DNA from 4 places in the Pseudoalteromonas porphyrae genome. Region 2 is predicted to be linked to each of the others. Evidence: predicted binding sites of a transcription regulator. Region 2 holds the regulator's gene; each other region holds the start of a gene.

Region 1 (5,225 bases), on a different contig from region 2:
AAAGCAGTTGAACGTCCATCATATTTACGCGTATCTTGCGTTACATCTGGAATTGGCCAATTTTCTAATAATTCATCAACCGCTTCTCTTGCATGAAGCGGACGACCTTGATTTGAGCGTGAGTTACTCATCGTTTATAGGAACTCCTCGCCACCGCCACCGCCGAGCATGATTTCACCTGAATCAGCCAAACGTCGCGCAGTTGATAATATTTCTTTTTGTGCCGCTTCAACTTCACTTATTCGCACAGGTGCCATCGCTTCTAAATCATCAGCCAGCATTTCTGCCGCACGTTTAGACATATTACCCAGAATTTTCTCTTTCAGTCCTTCATCTGTGCCTTTAATTGCTTTCATCAATACGTCTTGCTGCACTTCTCGAAGAATGGCTTGGATACCACGATCCTCAACTTCCATTAGATTTTCAAACACAAACATAAGATCTTGGATTTGTTGTGACATTTCTTCATCATGCTCACGTATTGAGTCCATTAACTGACCTTCAACATTCGTATCAAGGTAGTTCATAATATCAGCGGCTGCTTTCAAGCCACCCATTTTCGCAGCTTGCGCGCCAGCTTGACCAGCAAATTGTTTCTCCATGATTTCATTCAATTCTTGCAATGCTGCTGGTTGAACTTCTTCTAAATTAGCAATACGCATGGTTAAATCTAAACGCACTTTTTCAGGGAATTGCGCTAATATTTCAGCTGATTGTTCTGGCTCTAAATACGATAAAACAATGGTTTGAATTTGCGGATGCTCGTTGCGAATAATGTTAGCAACTTGCTTTGAGTCCATCCACTTAAGAGAATCCAGACCTTTAGCACCTGATCCCATTACAATTTGATCAATAAGACTTGCCGCTTTATCTTCACCTAAGGCTGCTGTTAATGCTTTTTTAATAAAGTCTTCTGATTGGAAGCCTATCGTGCTAAAGCTTTGGATTTGCTCTATAAACAAGTTATGTACTGCGCTGATTTTAGCTTGCGATAGGTCATCTACCGCAGCCATTGCCATACCCACCTTTTGAACTTGCTTAGGTTCAAGATGTTTTAATATTTGCGCAGCATCTTCTTCAGATAAACTCAGCAATAAGATTGCGGCTTTATCTACACCGTCTAATTTATCAACATCAAACGCTGTTGGTAGTTGTTTTTGTTCTTGGTCTTGATCAGTCATCTTCTGTTAACCACGCTTTCACAACTTGTGAGGAGAGTTCAGGTTCATTAGCTACAAGGGCACGTACAGCTTTGAGCAAGTCCTCGTCGCCATGTAGGTCTGGTAACTGTAGTGTACCATCACTTGAGAAGCCAACCGAAGCAGAATCAAAATCTTTATTTAGCATATCCAGCGTATTGTCTCCAATATCTACACCTGAACTAAGTGCGTCATCGTCATACTCTTCAAGCGTATCATCTGGGTAGATTAAGCGTTTAAGCATTGGTTTAACAACGGCCATTATAAGCACAACAATGACTAAGAAACCGAGCACTAAACGAACGATCTTCATAAACCAGCTTTGCTCCCAAATTGGTACTTCAATCGCTAACCCCATTTCCTCTCGAACAAAAGGAACGGTCACAACTTCAAGCGCATCACCTCGTTGTAAATCAAAACCTACACCACCTTGCAATAAACGACGAATATTTGACAGCGCTTCGATTGAGCGAGGCACCATGGTCGTTTCACCATTTTCCCCTGCTGTTGCTAAGTAATCTACCGCAACAGAAACACTGATACGACGTATCACACCTGTTTGCTGACGTTTATGAGAAATTGTGGTATCTAATTCGTAATTTCTTGTTGCTTCTTTATGACTACGACTTGGTGAAGTACCTGAGCCAGCTCCGCCTTGACCTGCTACTTCTGGTATGTCTGAATTTGCAGGAGGTTGGTTTGACAAAGCACCAGGTATGCCGATTGCAAGACCACCGATGTTACTTTCTTCAAATGTTGTTTCACTTCTCACTGCCGGTAAATCAGGATTATAACGTTTTTGGGTTTCTTCAATTGAACTGAAATCCATGCTTAAATCTACTTGCGCAGTATAATTGCCCAAGCCCAGTACCGGAATTAGAATGCTATCAATTTTTTCGAGGTATTCCTGCTCACGTTTGCGCTCTACTTCATATTCTTTACGTGAGCGTGACGCAAGTGAACTTTGTGAACCAGAATTTAATAATCGACCATTTTGATCTGTAACTGTAACTCGTGCAGGTTCCAAGCCTTGAACCGCTGACCCTATAATATCAACAATAGAATCAACTTCTTCACTACTAAGCATACGTCCACGCTTGAGTGTTAGCACAACGGTTGCTGATGGTTTTTTCTCACGACGAGCAAACACATTTTCTTTTGGGATGGCTAGTAATACTTTGGCGCGGGTAACATTTTTTAGTTCTTCAATAGTTCGTGCAAGCTGTTGCTCACGACCGTGCTTTAAACGTTCACGCTCTAAACGTTGGCTTACACCAAAACCCATATCTTGCATGATAATATCAGTACCAGAATTTGGGGATTGCTCTAACCCTTCTCGAGTCATTAATAATTTAATGCTTTGATATTCGCCTTCTTCAACAGAAATAACGTTACCATCGAGCTGATATTCAATTTTTTGTGCATCTAAAAAGTCGAGAGTTTGGATAAGCTCTTCTGTTGGCATTTTTCCAAGTGGTCGCATATCTGGTTGTTTTGCCCAAATAATCACAAAAATTGCAATCGCAAGACAAATAGCTAAAGCAATCAGCAGTGTTGCTTGACGTAATATATCAACACCATTAAGAGCACTTAAATAGCCTGACTTTTGTTCTTGTTGCTCTTCACTATCGTTTTGGTCGATACCGCCACCAGCTAAAGCAAGATCTGTTGATTGATTAGATTGCGCCACAATAATTCTCCACTACCTAGTTAAACAGGCATGTTCATGATTTCTTTGTAAGACTCTACAAGCTTATTACGAACCTGAACGGTCGCTTCAAAAGCGACAGATGATTTCTGTGATGCGATCATCACTTCAGCTAACGAAACACTGCGGTCCCCCATTTCTAAGGCCGTCACCTTTTGTTTCGCTTCTTTTTGATGGCCATCGACCGTATTTAACGCGCTAGTAAGTAAATCACCAAATTGTGCTGATGACGTTGGTTGCGCTTCAGTTGGTATGTTATTTACTTGATTACCACGGCTTGTTTCAAGAGCCATGGATTGCATTTCTTGGAATAATGCACTGTTTTCAATTTTCATAATGATCTCTGACGATACAATTTACTTATAACTAGATAAAGCACAAAACGTGCCATAAAATAGTCATTTAAATACAGTTAGTTACAGTTTAATTTAACTTGTCAGAGTTTTGACGGAAGAACGCTCAGTGAGCACTGAGCGTATATTTATAAAAGTTAGGCTGGTAATGCAATACCTAAGTCACGCATTTGCGCCAATTTATAGCGTAATGTTCGCGGACTGATCCCTAAAGTCTCAGCAACATCTTTTCGCTTACCTTGACAGCGAGAAAGCGTTTCTAAAATAATGCGATGTTCTTTATCTTTTAATTCATCTTTGTAGCTGCCAGAGTCCGTACTAATCAATGGCTCACTGTGTGTTGCTTTTGCTTTAATTGTCGGCACTTGTACGTCGTAATACGCTTCATTACTCAATGAGCTTGCTGTGTCAACAGGTAATGGATTGCTAGCTAAAGCGGTGGTTAATGGAGCCGTTGTTAGATTTTCGATAAAAATAGCATTTTCATCGATCACATCACCGTGGCGCAGTATTAATGCGCGCTGGATCACATTATCAAGCTCACGCACATTACCAGGCCAAGCGTGTGATAATAATTTATCCTGCGCTGATAGACTAAGTTGTGCCATTGGCTCTTTGCTTTTACTAATATGACGCTCAATTAAATGCTTTGCCAATATAATAATATCACCAGGGCGCTGACAAAGTGGGCGCCACATCAATGGAAACACATTTAAACGGTAATAAAGATCTTCTCTAAATTGATGCTCACTTACGGCCTCTTTTAGGTCACGGTTACTAGTGGCTAATACTCTAACATCCAATTTAATCGTTTTTCGACCACCTAAACGTTCAACTTCACGCTCTTGCAGTACACGTAGTAGCTTAGCTTGCAGGCTTAAATCCATTTCGGTGATTTCATCAAGTAAAATCGTACCACCTTGTGCTTGCTCAAATTTCCCAGGGCAAGCTTGGATTGCACCTGTAAATGCGCCTTTTTCATAACCAAATAAGGTCGCTTCAAGCATATTCTCTGGGATCGCAGCGCAATTAATTGCGACAAAAGGCTGATCTGCACGATCTGATTTATCATGAATAAACCGTGCTAATACTTCTTTACCTGAGCCACTTGGGCCTAACACCATTACACTGGCATCAGATTTAGCAACTTTACAAGCAAGCTCTAATAATTGAATACTGCTCGGATCTGCGACAATTGGGCCATCCGTTTCTTTTTCTGGTTCTGGTAAATAGCGGCTCACCATATTGAGTAACACTTCTGGCGCAAATGGCTTAGCCATATAATCAATCGCACCTAAGCGCATTGCCTCAACCGCATCATCGATTGTTGCATATGCTGTCATCATCAATACTGGTAAATCAGGGTGATTTAAATTAATGCTCCGCAATAAATCAAGACCACTCATCGCCCCCATTTGCACATCACTTACGACTAAAGAAAAGCTATCTTTTTTCAATAAAACCATTGCTTGTTCAGCGCTATCAGCCGCAACACAATCAATTCCTGACATTTCTAACGTGTCGATCAAAGCCTCTCGAAGCCCTGCATCATCTTCTACAACTAAAATCGTATTGTTACTCATATGACCTCCACTGACTTTGATTCTGCACAAATAGGCAGCAGCAAGCTAAAGCAAGCACCGCCCTGTGTATTATTAGCAACATCAACTCGCCCTTGGTGAGCAATTGTCACTGAGCTAACCACAGCTAAGCCCAACCCTGTGCCTTGGCTTTTAGTGGTATAAAATGGTTCAAATAACTTATCAGCTTGCGTTAAATCAATACCGGGACCATTATCATTAACACTGATCCGAACAAACTCAGGCTCATCTTCATCACGTTGCGCACTTACGTAAACTTTCGCGCCAGCACCAATAACTTGGATACTATTATGAACAAGGTTTTGAATAGCACTCGCCAACGCCGTTTTATTACCGACAATTTCAACATCAGGATCCGGTAGGC
Region 2 (5,225 bases):
GGGTTCTGCATCGGGGCCTTCGCACACTACTTTTACTTCTTTTCCTTGGCTACTTTCAAGTAACATTAAGCCTAATACGCTATCTCCAGCGGCTTCTTTGTTATCTTGATGAAGCGTAATACTGGCATCGAACTGCACGGCTAGTTGCGCTAATACACTGGCTGCACGGGCGTGTAAACCAAGCTTATTTTCTATTAAAAATGTATCTTCTAAACGCATTGGTTTCTCTTTGTTTATTCTTGTTCGCGATGGCGAATCTTCACATTACTATGGCTCATTGCAAAGCTTTCGCCAATGGTTTGTGCTAAATACACTGAACGATGTTGTCCACCGGTACAGCCGATTGCAATTGTTAAGTAGCTACGATTATTGCGTTCAAGGTGTGGTAACCATGTTTGCATAAAAGTTTGAATTTGCCATGTGAATTTTTGCACTATGCTGTGACTCGCTAAATAATCTTTTACCGGTTGATCAAGCCCTGTTAGTGGCTTTAATTCAGGTTCCCAGTGTGGGTTTGGTAAAAAGCGCGCATCAAATACATAATCAGCTCCCTTAGGAATGCCATGCTTAAAACCAAATGACTCAAATGTAATGATCAGTTTTTTATCTTTTTTTCCTAAGATTTTTTCGCGAATTGATTCAGCCAGCTGGTGGACACTTAAATCGGTTGTATCAAGAATAAAGTCGGCGCGGGTAATGAGTACATCTAATAGCACTTTTTCTTGTTTAATGGCTAAATCAAGTGGCAATGAATCTAAAGAAAGTGGGTGTAAACGGCGTGTTTCAGAAAAGCGCTTAATGAGCGTTTGGTCGTCACTGTCTAGATAAAATAGAGTTGGGTTTGCAAACCCCGGAAGATACTCAAGGATATCATTAAACTCTTGCTGTTCTTTGGGTAAGTTACGCACATCAATACTGACGGCAATCTTATCGTAGTTATCAGATACACTACGCACTAACGACGGTAATAAGTTTACAGGGATATTATCAACACAATAATAGCCAAGGTCTTCTAATACACGCAAAGCGACAGATTTACCTGACCCTGAGCGCCCACTGATGATAATTAATTCCATGTAAACTCTCCTTCTTTTAACTACGACTGTTCAACAATTACTTGATATAGATCTTGGTCTGTTTTTGCGCTACGTATTTGTTTACAAAACTCTTTGTCGTTGAGTTTATCAGCAATTGTAGCCAACGTCTTTAAATGAAGTTCACTGTCACCGTCAGGTACGATGAGTGCAACAAAAATATCGACGGGGCGATTATCAATGGCATCAAAATTGATTGGTTGTTCGCTTACTAAAATTAAAGCGAGTGGTTCTTGTGCGCCACTCATGCGACCATGCGGGATCGCGATACCACGGCCAATACCTGTACTACCTAATTTTTCTCTATTTAATAGAGCACTCAATATGTCTTGTTGTGATAAGTGAGGAAGCCGTTCATGAGCCAATTGGCTGATAAATTCGAGGATACGTTTTTTGCTATTAAAAAGGACCGCAGCTTTACTGCAGTCCTGACAAGTAAGTGAACTTAGTTTCATAGTGTTAGTGTCGAGCGTGCTTCTCTTTGTGTTTGATAACTTGACGGTCGAGTTTATCGATGAGCCCGTCAATCGCGGCATACATGTCCTGGTGCTGCGTTGAGGCAAATAGCTCTGCGCCACTGACATGTAATGTTGCTTCTGCTTTTTGGTTGAGCTTTTCTACGTCAAGAATAACATGGACATTGTTGATGTGATCAAAATGCCTCTCAAGCTTCGCAAACTTATTGTTTACATAGTCTCTTAATGAATCAGTAATTTCTACGTGACGACCAGTTAAATTTAGTTGCATAAGCATTTTCCTTCTTGTGGTTTTACGCCTTAAATCAAGCTTTTACGTTGATTTGACGGTGGAATAGCTAGCGATTCACGGTACTTTGCTATTGTTCGTCTAGCTACTTTGATACCTTGCTCTGCCAATATATCTGCAATTTTACTATCACTCAATGGTTTAGCTGAGTTTTCTGCTGCAATCAATTTTTTTATGAGTGCACGAATTGCTGTCGATGAGCATTCTCCGCCATTTTCGGTACTGACATGGCTTGAGAAAAAATACTTTAACTCAAAAATACCACGTGGTGTATGCATGTACTTCTGGGTTGTTACCCGGGAGATTGTTGATTCATGCATTTCAACCATTTCAGCAACATCGTTTAATACCATAGGTCGCATAGCCTCGGGGCCATGCTCAAAAAAACCTTGCTGCTGTTTAACAATGCAGTTAGTTACTTTGAGTAATGTGTCATTACGACTTTCTAGGCTTTTTATAAACCATTTAGCTTCTTGTAAATGAGAGCGAATAAATTGGCTGTCAGTGCTCGATTTTACTGAGCGCGACATCGCCGCATATTGGCTGTTAACTCTAATTTTTGGCATGCTATCTGGGTTGAGCTCTACCACCCAGCGGCCTTTAATTTTTTTCACTGACACGTCGGGAATAACGTACTCTGACTCTTCTCGAACTATGGTATCCGCAGGCTTTGGATTAAGGCTGTGGATGAGTGTCATTACTTCTTTTAGTTCATCTTCCTTTAGCTTAGTCTTTTTCATCAAAGTACGATAGTCGCGACTAGCTAATAAATCGATATGATCAGTTAAAATCATTTTTGTTTCGGCAATCCAAGGCGTTGCAGGATCAAATTGATTTAGCTGAATACATAAACATTCAGGTAGGCTGCGTGCAGCAATACCGACCGGATCAAATAACTGAATACGCTTTAATACCGCTTGAACTTCATCAAGTTCAATTTCTTCTTCGTTATTACCTTTGTTTAGGCTTTCAGCAATGTCTTCACAGCTTAGTGTAAGAATACCTGAGTCATCAACCGCTTCGACAATGGCTATCGCGATAGCTTCGTCAGTCGGACTAAAATGAGTCAGCTGTAGTTGCCACATAAGGTGATCGTGGAGGGTTTCAGATGAAGCGCCTTGATAAATAGATTCATCTTCAGGCATTGGCCCTGATGAAGAGCTTGGTGCGGCGCTCATGTATTCATCCCATGTAACATCCATCGCCATTTCGTCGCTTACGGTATCTTTTGCTAGCGCTTCACTGCTTTCTTGTTCGTATTCACTTGGCGTGTCATCAGCTGAGGCACTGACAGTTTGATCATCAGTATCTTGTTTTTGTTCGTTCTTACCACCTGATTCATCACCAAAGTCATTTTCATCGACCTCAAGTAATGGATTGCTATCTAGTGCTTCTTGGATCTCTTGTTGAAGATCTAATGTGCTCAACTGTAACAAACGAATAGCTTGTTGTAGCTGTGGTGTCATTGTAAGTTGCTGGCCCATGCGCAGCTGGAGTGATTGCCTCATGTATCTCTAACAATCCTTTTATTGTTGTCATAATTAAGTCTAGCAGAACCTTAGCCGGGCGTGGCTTTATAGCCTAAATTGCTCACCCAAATAAACGTCGCGGACTGTTTGGTCGGCAAGTACATGCTCAGGAGTGCCTGATGCAATTAACTCCCCATGAGAAACTATGTAGGCTTTTTCACAAACATCAAGGGTTTCTCGTACATTGTGGTCGGTAATAAGTACGCCTATCCCACGGTTTTTAAGATGTTCAATAATCTTCTTTATATCTAACACCGAAATAGGATCAACGCCAGCAAAAGGCTCATCTAACAGAATAAATTTAGGGTTTGCGGCTAAAGCGCGAGCAATTTCAACGCGACGGCGTTCACCACCAGATAATGCCATACCTTGACTATCGCGGATGTGCTGAATGCTAAATTCATCAAGTAAGCCATCAAGCGCTTCTTCACGAGCTTGTTTATTTAGCTCTTTACGGGTTTCGAGTATCGCCATCAGGTTTTGGTAAACGGTCAGTTTGCGAAATATCGAAGATTCTTGCGGTAAATAGCCAATCCCTAAACGTGCACGGCTGTGCATTGGCAATAAGGTGATGTCGTTATCATCTATGCTTATTTTACCTTTGTCGCTTGGCACTAATCCTACAATCATGTAAAAAGTGGTGGTTTTGCCTGCGCCATTAGGGCCAAGTAAGCCAACAATGCTACCAGCGCTGACTTCTAAGCCTACATTTTTTACGACTTGGCGGCCTTTATAACTTTTTGCTAAAAACTCAGCTTTTAATGTGCTCATGGCTGACCTTTTTCGTTATCTTTTTTAGTGTTTACTGGGACTAATATTGTATGCACTCGTTCGTCTGAATTTTCATCTTTTTCAGCGCTAATTAATTGTTGGTCCATGTCGTATGTAATACTTTTGGCATTAATCTTTTGACCTGCTTGAGTGACTTGGGCGTTACCGATTAAAGTTAAATAGCGTTTATCAACATCGTAACGAACCTCATTGGCGCTGGCGCTCATAATTGTGCCATCTGTTTGTTTTTCTTCAAAGTATGCAGGGCTTCCAGTGGCAACAAGCAGCTGCTTATTATCACCTAAATCTTCACGTTTGTGCACTTCTAGGTGATCAGCTGTGATACGACGATTACCATGGATTATCTCTACGTTTTTTTCAAAAATACCGACATTTTTTTTCAGCTGTGCAAGCTGTTTATCAGCGCTTATCGATACTTGGTCTGCAAGTGGAAGAGTACCTTCAGCAAAGCTTGAAAGGGCAATGAACAAGCTAGGTATTACAAGTAAGTGAGCAAATTTATTGGTCATAATATATGGTTCGCGTATGGTTAATAAGTTCTACCACTTCGGCTTTTAAGTCGGCTCTAAGGCCGCGTCCGGTGGTCTTTAAATTTGGTCCGATTAATTCAACAGGCTGTTCTGAACTCATGGTTTGTTGTTCAATATCAACCAAGATATTATCGGCATTAATATGCTTAATCATTGCGTTGTTTGTGAGATTTTTAGCAACAACATTGCCTTCTAAAATCAACTGGTTATTTTCATATAATGTGGCTTCTTGCGCATTGATTTGCCACGTTTGCTGTTGATTATATAAAGTAAAAATAGGCTTTTCAAAGTAAGTAAATCCTAACTGCTGATAAAGTTCCATTTTTGCTGCGGTTACTTTGTGGCTAATTTTACCTTGCTCATCAAATGCGGTTTGCTTTAATTCGACCGCGGTATAATCAGGTTTTGCTATCACATCTTCTTGATTTTTTACCGTGGTCGTTGTTTGGCTAAAGTACGGGAGCCACAACCACGCCATAAAACCTATAAATAATACGCTTAATATTAAACGCGCA
Region 3 (5,225 bases), on a different contig from region 2:
TAAAATAACATGTAACGGCGCAAGTTTTGGATCAGCTTTAATTTCAGCGGTAAGAGTATAGCCGTCCATTTCAGGCATTTCTACATCTGAAATCAACAAACCAACACGTTCAGTAATATCATGTTTGCAATCAAGTTCTGCAATTTCACGAAGACGAATTAATGCCTCTTTACCATTTTTAGCGAGTTCAGTTTGAACACCTAAGGGTTCCAGAGCACGCTTTACTTGGTTACGCGCAACGGCTGAGTCATCAGCAATAAAGACGATACGCTCACCTAAGTCTTTTTGAATTTCACCATCACTAGCGATTTCGGCGCTAACTTCTGTATTTACAGGGCAAATTTCATTCAAGATTTTTTCTACATCAAGAATTTCAACCAACTCATTTTCAATTTCGGTCACTGCCGTTAAATATGAATATCGACCAGCCCCAGATGGCGGCGGCATTATTTTTTCCCAATTCATATTAACAATACGTTCAACACCACCCACTAAAAACCCTTGAACGGAGCGGTTATATTCAGCAATGATGATAAAACTATCTTTTATATTTTCGATTGCAGGGCCACCAACGGCCATAGATAAATCAATAACAGAAATTGTCTGCCCACGTATATGTGCAACACCTCGAATATACGCATTTGATTTTGGCATATTGGTTAAAGGAGGGCATTGTAGTACTTCTCTCACTTTAAACACGTTTATACCAAAGCGCTGCCGCCCTCTTAGCTTGAATAATAATAATTCAAGGCGGTTTTGCCCAACCAACTGAGTACGTTGGTTCACTGAGTCTAAAATGCCTGCCATTTCAATCTCCTAAAGAAAGCGAATAATAACGGAACAATAATTGCTTTCCTTCTTTAAAGCTACATAACATCGCGGGAGCGTCTATTCTTTGACGCTAAATATATATACCCTGTTTTCAACAATAAGCATAGTCGAAACATTATGAGTTTGTTAAAAAAAAGCCGAAGATACAGTGTTTTTTATTTTCTTGCTAGCCAATTTCTAGTATCACCTCTATACGCTCAATCTTACAGCAAGGAAGAATTACAAGAACTTGCGGTTTCGTACGTGGCTGATCAGTTAGGCCCTTCGCACCCAGAAACTCGCCAACTTAACGCACTCACCTTGGATAGCAGAATCCCTGATCGCAGTTGTCAAAGTCAACCTATGCTAACGATTCCTACAGAACCGCCCTTTAATCGTCAGGTCACAGTTCAAGTTAAATGTGATGATACGAATAGCTGGAGCCAATATGTTCACGTACGTGTCGTTGAGCTTTCTGCAGTAGTGGTCGCCAGTGAAAACCTCGCCAGAGGCGAAGTTATTCAAGATCATCATTTAAGTTTAATTATGAAGCCTAAACATTTTGTTAGAGTTCAGCATCTCCAAGACACACAGTTACTGATTGGCAGTCGTAGTAAACGAAATATACGCAGTGGTTTTCCTATTTCTATGAACCAAATATGTATGGTTTGCAAAGGCGACAACGTCACTATTTTTGCTGTGATCCGAGGGTTAAAAATTAAAGCTTCAGGTTTAGCCCTTGAAGATGGTACTTTAGGAGAGCAGATAAAAGTTAAGAATAAAAAATCAGGGAAAATTTTAAATGCCCGTGTTGACGGTGTAGAGTCTGTGCAGGTAAATATTTAAATTTCCATATTTATGCTAAAGTAACTAACATATATGCCGATAACTAGGCATCAGTTGGGTAATGTATAGGTTAAAATCATGGTAAGCCAAGTAAATAAAGGTCAACAACAGGCTAATGTGTTGGCCAATGCTAAACAGCAAAAAGTTGATTTACAAAATAATAGTTCACAAACAGCAGTGCAAACGGCGGCTCCTAAAGCTGCAACTGACTCTGTTAGCTTAACACCTCAAGCTCAGCAGCTTAAATCACTGCAAGAAAAAACACAGCAGTCATCTGGCTTTGATAGTAAAAAAGTTGAAGAGCTGAAAAAAGCAATCAGCGAAGGTAAATATCAAGTTGATACTGAAAAGTTAGCAAAAAGCATAGCTTCATTTGAGTTTGATGTGTATGGCTGATCATAATTCTTTAATATGCTCTAAGCTCACAATGCAGTTAAATTGCTTAACCTCATTGGCCAGTATTTTAGATGATGAATTAACAGCCATTGCATCTCGCCGTGGTGAAGGATTAAAAGATCTTGCCCAACAGAAGCTTAGTTTTTTAAGTAAAATTCAAACGCTCGATAAAGAACTAAAAACCTTAATGACGACTAATGATGAGCAATCAGCTGAACTCCCTGAACTTATTCATAATGTCCGAAAGCAACTAGAGTTTTGTAAGAAAAAAAACGACGTTAATGCTCATGCTGCTCATCAAGCAAATTTAACAGTTAGACAATTGAAAGATATATTAATTGGCGCGCCAACATCTATGACTTATGACCAAGGCGGCAGTGCTGTTCATGGTAATAATGAATTAGTTAGAAATCTAAAAGCATAAGCTTCTTCGTAACCAACACTTAAGATTATATTAAGCATTCCCTACTGCATCCAAATTTTAATGAAAGCGGCCTGTCATTTCTTTTAAAAAAGTCATACTTAGCACATATCAATAAAAATATAGCGCCTCGGGCATTGCATAACAAACTCTTAGTAATACGTTACTTTTTTAACTTCTCTTGGCTTAATTTCACCAATATATAAATCATGTACCCGCTTCATATCAAGATGCAACTCTGTAGCGTAGGTGTCGCCAACAGCATATGTTTTAACGACCTGCGCGCCTTTAATCACCCCTTGAACTTGACTTTGTAGCCGATCATTTTGCGCAATACTGCCTTGCACTGTTGTACCAGCGGTAATTTTTTGCCCATACACTTGCTCAGCAAGCTCACGGTAAGCTTCAAGCTTAGATGCTTTAATTGCCATGAGTGAACGTTGTGACTGGTTTTCCCCCTGTTGAGCGCTTATGGGGGCATACCCTATTGCTTTTAATATTGGGTAGTTATCTGGCTCTACATACTTATATTCCACATGTTTATCAAAAATACTACTACAGCCAGCTAAGCTCAGGCTTGCTAAAGTACAAAACAAAATTACAGTACGCATGGCATTTTCACGCTTTTAAAGAGTCATAATCGTCAAATTAATGCACAATTAATGCCAAGGTTAGTGTGTAATTCTGTTTTAAAAGCCTATAATTAAACAACTGGTACAGTCCTTGCTCTGTTATTCATAATAGCAAATGTAGGTATGGGGTTAGGAAAATGAAACGCGTGTTATCAATTATAGTGATCATCACTAGCTGGCTAAGCATTAGCTTTTTCTCTGTAAATGCATTTGCGCAATGGTACGAATCAACCGGCCACGCCAGTATTAAAAATAACGATATTAGCGGCGCTAAGTCAGCGGCTATAAAAGATGCGATCACGCAGGCATTAGTGTTCTCTGGTGCACGCGTTACGTCAATGCAAACCTTAGTTGACGGCGTGCTAATGCAAGATCAGTTAAAAATAAAAAGCCACGGTGAAATTCAAAAAATAGAGATGATCAGCGAAGACCGAAGATCTGACCAGCTCGCGATTACGTTGCGTTTAGATATTTTCCCACAACAAGAGCACTGCCCGGCAAGCCAATTTAATAAATTTGTTGCGATCACTCAGACCCAATTAGTCAATCGTGAACAAGCAATGATGGGTCAAATTTTTGACATTGACAAAGCCACCAGCGAATCTCTCTATAAGACTTTAAATAAGTCGGCCATGAACGCTAAGCCCACCGCCTACTTTAATTTTCCTATTCGCGTTGGTGAGTTTTTTAATCAGCAATACGATTACAGTAACGCCCTATTAGAAGAAATTGCTATGCGCAGCAATTCGCAATACGTGTTATTAAGCCAAATGGTCGACATTTCAAATAGCGACAAACTTAATAGCGACTATGCCTTTTGGCAAGATGAAACATACCAACGTTCATACAAGGTCGACTTTGCACTATTTGATGGCACCACCTATGAGCGATTATGGCAAAAAAGCTATCGTAGCCAAGCTATTTGGCCTTTTGAAAAAACCGAGATTATTGATGTATTTAGCGAAAAATTTTGGGGCTCTGATTATGGTAAAAGCATCGAAGAAATAAACCAAACAGCGAGTTACGACTTACAAGCAGCAATGGCGTGCCTTGAAACACAAGGTAAGATTTTACATATTGAAAACGATAAATTAATTATTAATTTAGGGAAAGCGCACGGCCTAGAAAAAGGCCAGTTATTAAGTATTGCCCACCATAACTATTTAACAGACGCTGCGGGTAATAAAATGCCACACCTGATCACGACATTAAACACAGTACAAGTAAATCAGGTATACCAGCAAAGCGCAGTTGCGGTCAGTGTGAATCAGCAACCTTTACCCAACATTCAAATTAATGATGTAGTACAGTTAATTAACTTAGAGCCTTAGTCAATTATCGAGGTTGGTATTGGTATCGTGCGCAGCACAATTAAATACCATTACCGCCCCAAAAAAAAGTGCAGTTTTACGCTTATAATCCTTCATATTCAGCTTCCCTTGGCTTTAAAATATGTTCTTGGCAAGTCATTTTGTTCCAACAATCTGTTTCGGGTACACCGTAATACCAGGCTCGAAAAATCGGTTGATACTTTTCAATCACCCGTTGTTGCATACGTTTTGAAAAATGAGGTAAGTAAAAAGTTTTTATCACCGTAATGTGCCTTGTGATCGTATTTCCTAAATTAAAGCGCGCTTGGCGATACCGAATGTCTGCTTTTTTATATTCCCTGCTATCAGGTGTAAAGTTTTGCATGTCTTGTTTAGGGCCAGTCGCCCACCCAGCTACTTTATTCATTTGTTCAGCAAACGGCTTAACGGTAAACGTGATATGTATGGGGTCATCAGCATCGGTGGGCCCAAAGCCTCGCGGAAATCCGCCTTGGTGATAATTAGGATGGGTAACCGTAAACTCAATCGATGCATAGGCATTGGGCTGTAATAAATCCAAACGCTCGCGTGGGAAGGTAATTGGCTCATTAGCATAGGCAGCTTTAAAATATTTATAACCAAATTCAATACCACAACTACTGTGGCCACACGACTCTGAATAGGCCGACTTTATCAAAAAAGGAAATTCTGGCACTGAGCCATCTTCTGTTTCAATCGTCACAACAATAGGCCCACGATAACCATGCGCTTTATCAAATAAAAAATCACAGCCTGATGTCAAAAAACACG
Region 4 (5,225 bases), on a different contig from region 2:
CATTAATACACCTAATTTACCTATTGAAGCCGATGGCGAGTTGATTGGTGTAACACCTGCTTCTATTCAAGTGCATCCACGAGCCCTACGTTTTTGTGTGCCAACGTGTACCTCTATACAGTTAGAGATAAAAAAAGTATGCAGTTAAAAATAAAAAAAGCGCCTAACAAGTAGGCGCTTTGGGGTTAGTTACGTTTAAAACGTATTCTAACCGGGGATGGAGCTTTTTTGCTGCAATGACCGCGCTGCAAAAAATGCTTTAATTCGTTTTGTTGGGGTTAGTACAATGGCGTTACCTACCAGCACTAAACTAAAGCCTATAAACGTATTCGTTTGCCAGATAAACCCTTCAAATAATGTGCTCAGTGCAACGGCAACTAAAGGAAATAATACAATCACATAACTGGCGCGTTCTGGGCCTATGTTTCTTAGTAATGCAAAGTAACAAGCAAATGCGATAACAGTGCCAAATACAGATAAATAAACTAATGAATACCAATAGCTTGCAGGTGCCGACAAGCTAAACTGAGCATCGCTAATAATGACGTAAAATAATAGCCCAATCGCGCTATATAGCATGCCCCACGCATTACCTTGCATAACACCTATTTGCTGGTGAGAATTGCGAACACTGACCATATTCCCTAATGAAGCCACAAAGGTACCACTTAGAGCAAGTAGTAACCCGACCAACACCCCGTTACTCAAGTCGAACTGCTGTAACTGTGGCCAAAACAAGCAAATGATGCCTAAAACACCTAAAATAGCGCCGCTGTAAATACGTTTGGCGATAGGTTTACCAAAGAATAAGCGGGTATTAATAATATTCATTATGAGCAGCATTGAAAAAGCAATGGATGTCATGGCTGACGTTAAGTAATTTTGTGCCCAGTAAAGAACCAAATAATTAAGTCCAAAATTACACAGCGCTAATAAAACAAAAAAACCATGGTCTCGGCGGGTGTAATTCATGGGGAGTTTTTTTACGCCCACCCACATCCACATCAAAATAGCTGCAAGGCTAAAGCGATAGAATAGCGAAACTTCAACGGCGATGTCACCTAATTGAAATTCAATAGCGAGCCAAGTAGAGCCCCAAATCAAAACGGTGAGAGTGTACAGCGCGATACTTTTCATGGCCTTGGTCCAAGTGTGAAGATGAAGTGTTCATTTTAGTTCGCTTCTGTATACTTAACATACACAGAAAACTATAAATGCAACCTATACAGATTTGGGGTGCTTTGAGTGAAAGGTAAATGCAATGTCGTTAGTGATCAGTAAAACTAATCATGATTTTTTATACCAGCAAGTCATGCAACTTGTTCGCGATTTAAGTGAGCAGGGCACACTGCTCCCTGGTGAGAAACTTCCTTCATTACGCAAAATGGCCGAAAAACTCAATGTGAGCATCCCGACTGTAAAATTGGCTTATCAGTCACTTGAGGCACAAGGTCTTGTTGAAGCGCGGGAAAAGTCTGGTTACTTTTTAAAAACAGTTAATACACAACTTGCTCGGCCTAAACGAGTAAAGCTGAGCCGCGCGCCTGTATCAGTTAATATGCAGGTGTTAATTGAGCAAGTATACGATGCCATCCATCAAGCGAATGTGGTGCCTTTTGGTATTGCAAACCCTGTTGCGGCAGCCCCAACCGATAAAATGCTTAGCCGGACCATGCGTCGGGTAATGTCGATTGCAGGGAGTCGTGCAATAAACTATGGGGCGATGGATGGTTTTGCGCCGCTTAAAAAGCAGTTGATCCATCGTTATTTAGATTTTGGTATTGGGGTTGATAGCCATGAATTAGTGATCACCAATGGCGCACAAGAGGCTCTAGCGATCGCGTTAAAATGTGCGACAATGCCGGGAGATGTGATTGCGATCGAGTCACCTTGTTATTTTGGGATCATTGAATTGATCGAGAGTTTAGGCCTTAAAGCACTGGAGATCCCGCTATGTCCTGATGATGGGATCTGGCTTGATGATCTGAACCAAGCTTTGCAAGATCACGATATTAAAGCCTGTGTGTTTTCAACTTCGATCAACAATCCGGTTGGCAGCTTTATGCCGGATCATAAGCGTAAACAATTAGTTGAGCTATTAGAATCACAAGATGTAGTGCTTATTGAAGATGATGTGTACGGCGATTTGCATTTTACTCCCGAGCGAGGCATACCTGCACAAGCGTATTCAAAAAAGGGGCTCGTGTTAACGTGTTCTTCGTTTTCAAAAACAGCGGCTCCGAGTTATCGTGTTGGTTGGTTAATTGCGGGAAAGTTTGCAGCGCGCGCAAGGCGTTATAAACGAGCACTAAGCTGCTCAACATCTTTAATTAATCAATGGACGTTATATGAGTTTGTGGCCAGTGGTGATTATGAGCGTAACTTAAAATTACTTAGGCAGCGTCTGCGTACCAATAAAGAGCGGATGATTTGGTGTTTGCAGCAAGCTTTTCCTGCCACTGCACGTATTAGTGATCCGCAAGGTGGCTGCGTGGTCTGGGTTGATTTAGGGCCAAGCTTTGACAGTATTAAGCTATTTCAACTCGCGCTAGAGAATGGTATTAGTATTACACCGGGTTATATATTTTCGGCAACGAATAAGTATCGCAGCTGTATACGGTTAAGTTATGGCTTGCCTTGGAATGAACGAGTCGAGCAAGCAATTATTAAACTTGGTGAGTTAATACATTTAGCTAAAAAGTAAAAAAGCAGCACGTTTAAAAGAGTGCTGCTAAAGGGATATCAAATTGTTATATGAGTTTAGTTGTTTTGTTTGTAGCTAAATAATTGATAATTTTTTAGCTCTGGTACTAATTTAACAAGTTGCTGCTCTTGCGCTGCAATCGTTGAAAAATTATCACATAATGCATCAGCACGTTTTTCCAGTGCGTTTGCTTGCAGTTCTACCTTTTCTTCTATTTGTGCACCCATATTTTCCATACGCTGTTCAAAGGCTTGCATATCGCCGCCGGCACCCATTAACTCAGACCCTAATGCCATCAAAATACTGCCCATTGATTGCATCATTGCTGATTCAACGGCACTTTCAATTTGTTCATCAAAATGGCTTTCAAAATTTTCGCCAAAGTCATTGAAACTTTGCTGGCCCATTACAAAGGCACCTTGTTGATAAAAGGTATTTTCTACCTCAACCTGAATCTCTGCCATTAGGTCATTAATACTGTCTAGACCTTGGATGTTAAATGCATTGGCGACTTCTTCAATTGCAACGCCGGCAATTTTTACACCTTCAAGTGCAATGTTAGCAACTTCAGGTAGCTGGCCTCGTAGGCTGTCTGAGTAGTCGCTGATTGCTTGACGCTGCTGCTCATCTAATGTCAATGTTTGGCCATCAACAATGAGCTCGCCATTGTTAGTGAAAGTCATGGTGTGATCGTTAGCGGTAAAAATTTCGAGTTCGTTTGGTTTAATGCGAACATCATTTTGAAACTCTACTTTGCACGAATCGCCGCTAAATGAAATATGCGAGTCGTTATCATTGTGCGCCATTGCCCCTGTGGCAATAAATAAAGAACCTACTAAAAGTAATTTTTTCATTTTTATATCCTGCTAATGTGTTGATTATAACGAATGCTTACTTAGTTGTTATCAAGTTTGATGCCAAAAAAAATTAATATTAATAATCATGTTGTTAGGGTCTTTTCTTTATTTTTTGATTGGTCTATTAAATGATAAAAAAACTAATTTTTAGTCAAAATGACTAAAAAATTTATAAGCATAAATAATGTTTATCGTTTCGATAAAAAAGTCTCACTTTCCAGAATTCAAATTTAACGCTATTTATTCACATTACTGACATAACATCATTTTAGAATGGGTTGTGGCTTTACTTTGGTGCGCTTCACTATGTTGAATAAGCGCACTGAACATTTTAATTTTACCAATGGCAGTGATAAAAATCCTACATTGGTCTCAAACACTTTATGGAGTGGGTTGTGGGTAAGACATTTAGTTACGATGCGCTAGATGACGCTTTTGTTGAAGACGAGTACGAAATGGTTGGGCGTAATCAACACGACAAGAATAAGCAAAAGGTGAAGAAAAAGTTGGAAGACTACCTGGAGCAAAAACGCTTGCGTAAAAACTTAGGTGATGATGACTTTGATGAGTACATGAATCACTAAGCAACAGTTTAAAATAAAGAGGCGTATGCCTCTTTATTGCTTTTAGTTTTTAAGTGCTTTAATGATCGTGCTTTCGATTTGTTGCGGCTTGGTAAAAGGAGCGAAACGTTTAATAGGTTCGCCATTGCGGCCGATTAAAAATTTTGTGAAATTCCATTTTATTTTACGACTCAAAAACCCTGGTAAGGCTGATTTTAAATGCCTAAACACGGGGTGTGCATGTTCGCCGTTTACATCTACTTTGCCCATCATCACAAAGTCAACGCCATAATTAATTAAACAGCCCTGCTCGATATCCTTAGCGTTTCCAGGTTCTTGTTGACCAAATTGATTACATGGAAAACCAATAATAACCAATCCTTGCTCGGCGTATTTTGCATGCAATTGTTGCAGGCCTTCGTATTGCGGTGTAAAGCCACATTTGCTGGCGGTATTAATAATTAAAACCACTTTGCCTTCAAGGTTGCTAAAATCAAATGTTTGGCCCTGTAAGTTTGTGGCTGAAAGTTGGTGAAAGTCGTTCATGATGCTCACTTTATTATTGTTGTTTGGTAAATTCTATCCTGAGTTGTGACAGACATACAGCTTAAATCTAGCTTTGCTCGATTTTTACTTAGCCCACTCGGTTACAAACCTCGCGCCGCGATTAAATCGCCTTTGGATTGAACGAATTTTAATCTGCAAAGGTCAACACGCCCTAAAACTTGTGAGTAAATATTCAATCAATAAACGTACTCTATACGGCATTAAATCTTTGCGTGGGTATACTAACCAAGATGCATTATCAGTGACTTGAAATTCATCAAGCAGCGTTACTAATTGGCCTTGTTGCACGTATTGTTCAACAATATCGCAAGCTAAGTGGGCAATCCCTAATCCACCCAATGTTGCACTGAGTAATGCGCGTGGATGATTACTGCGCCAGTTTCCAGTAATTTTTACTTCTTTGATTTCGCCATTAAAATTAAATCGCCAGCGTTTACCCATTGCCACTAAGCAATTATGTTTAGTGAGCTGGTGAGGTGTTGTAGGAGCGGGGTTTTGTTGTAAATAGTCAGGGCTTGCAACGAGCGTCATGAT

The links. The regulator sigma-54, encoded in region 2, starts transcription at its own class of promoters, with help from an activator protein. The targets are predictions, from matches to a motif close to GTTGGCACGNNNNTNGNNT.
Region 1: fliE (flagellar hook-basal body complex protein FliE) is a predicted target of sigma-54. The motif match lies at 3,281-3,299, and genes of this name have one in related genera.
Region 3: ADS77_RS08125 (LPP20 family lipoprotein) is a predicted target of sigma-54. The motif match lies at 3,125-3,143, and genes of this name have one in related genera.
Region 4: ADS77_RS11185 (YggN family protein) is a predicted target of sigma-54. The motif match lies at 3,608-3,626, and genes of this name have one in related genera.

What each region holds. Positions count from the first base shown of each region.
Region 1 covers NZ_LHPH01000007.1:303,322-308,546, reverse strand. Annotated here, with positions in the region: gene fliH (flagellar assembly protein FliH) at 1-131, opposite strand, end outside; gene fliG (flagellar motor switch protein FliG) at 135-1,181, opposite strand; gene fliF (flagellar basal-body MS-ring/collar protein FliF) at 1,174-2,889, opposite strand; gene fliE (flagellar hook-basal body complex protein FliE) at 2,910-3,242, opposite strand; gene ADS77_RS08415 (sigma-54-dependent transcriptional regulator) at 3,398-4,843, opposite strand; gene ADS77_RS08410 (sensor histidine kinase) at 4,840-5,225, opposite strand, start outside.
Region 2 covers NZ_LHPH01000002.1:76,459-81,683, reverse strand. Annotated here, with positions in the region: gene ADS77_RS02255 (HPr family phosphocarrier protein) at 1-219, opposite strand, end outside; gene rapZ (RNase adapter RapZ) at 234-1,076, opposite strand; gene ADS77_RS02245 (PTS sugar transporter subunit IIA) at 1,097-1,549, opposite strand; gene hpf (ribosome hibernation promoting factor) at 1,554-1,841, opposite strand; gene ADS77_RS02235 (RNA polymerase factor sigma-54) at 1,871-3,367, opposite strand; gene lptB (LPS export ABC transporter ATP-binding protein) at 3,434-4,159, opposite strand; gene lptA (lipopolysaccharide transport periplasmic protein LptA) at 4,156-4,689, opposite strand; gene lptC (LPS export ABC transporter periplasmic protein LptC) at 4,679-5,225, opposite strand, start outside.
Region 3 covers NZ_LHPH01000007.1:244,295-249,519, reverse strand. Annotated here, with positions in the region: gene ADS77_RS08145 (chemotaxis protein) at 1-807, opposite strand, end outside; gene flgA (flagellar basal body P-ring formation chaperone FlgA) at 949-1,656, shown strand; gene flgM (flagellar biosynthesis anti-sigma factor FlgM) at 1,735-2,052, shown strand; gene flgN (flagellar export chaperone FlgN) at 2,045-2,476, shown strand; gene ADS77_RS08125 (LPP20 family lipoprotein) at 2,626-3,084, opposite strand; gene ADS77_RS08120 (flagellar assembly protein FlgT) at 3,243-4,436, shown strand; gene ADS77_RS08115 (hypothetical protein) at 4,519-5,225, opposite strand, start outside.
Region 4 covers NZ_LHPH01000011.1:84,462-89,686, reverse strand. Annotated here, with positions in the region: gene ADS77_RS11200 (diacylglycerol/lipid kinase family protein) at 1-148, shown strand, start outside; gene ADS77_RS11195 (DMT family transporter) at 208-1,137, opposite strand; gene ADS77_RS11190 (PLP-dependent aminotransferase family protein) at 1,262-2,704, shown strand; gene ADS77_RS11185 (YggN family protein) at 2,761-3,558, opposite strand; gene ADS77_RS11180 (PA3496 family putative envelope integrity protein) at 3,957-4,145, shown strand; gene ADS77_RS11175 (glutathione peroxidase) at 4,188-4,670, opposite strand; gene ADS77_RS11170 (LysR family transcriptional regulator) at 4,833-5,225, opposite strand, start outside.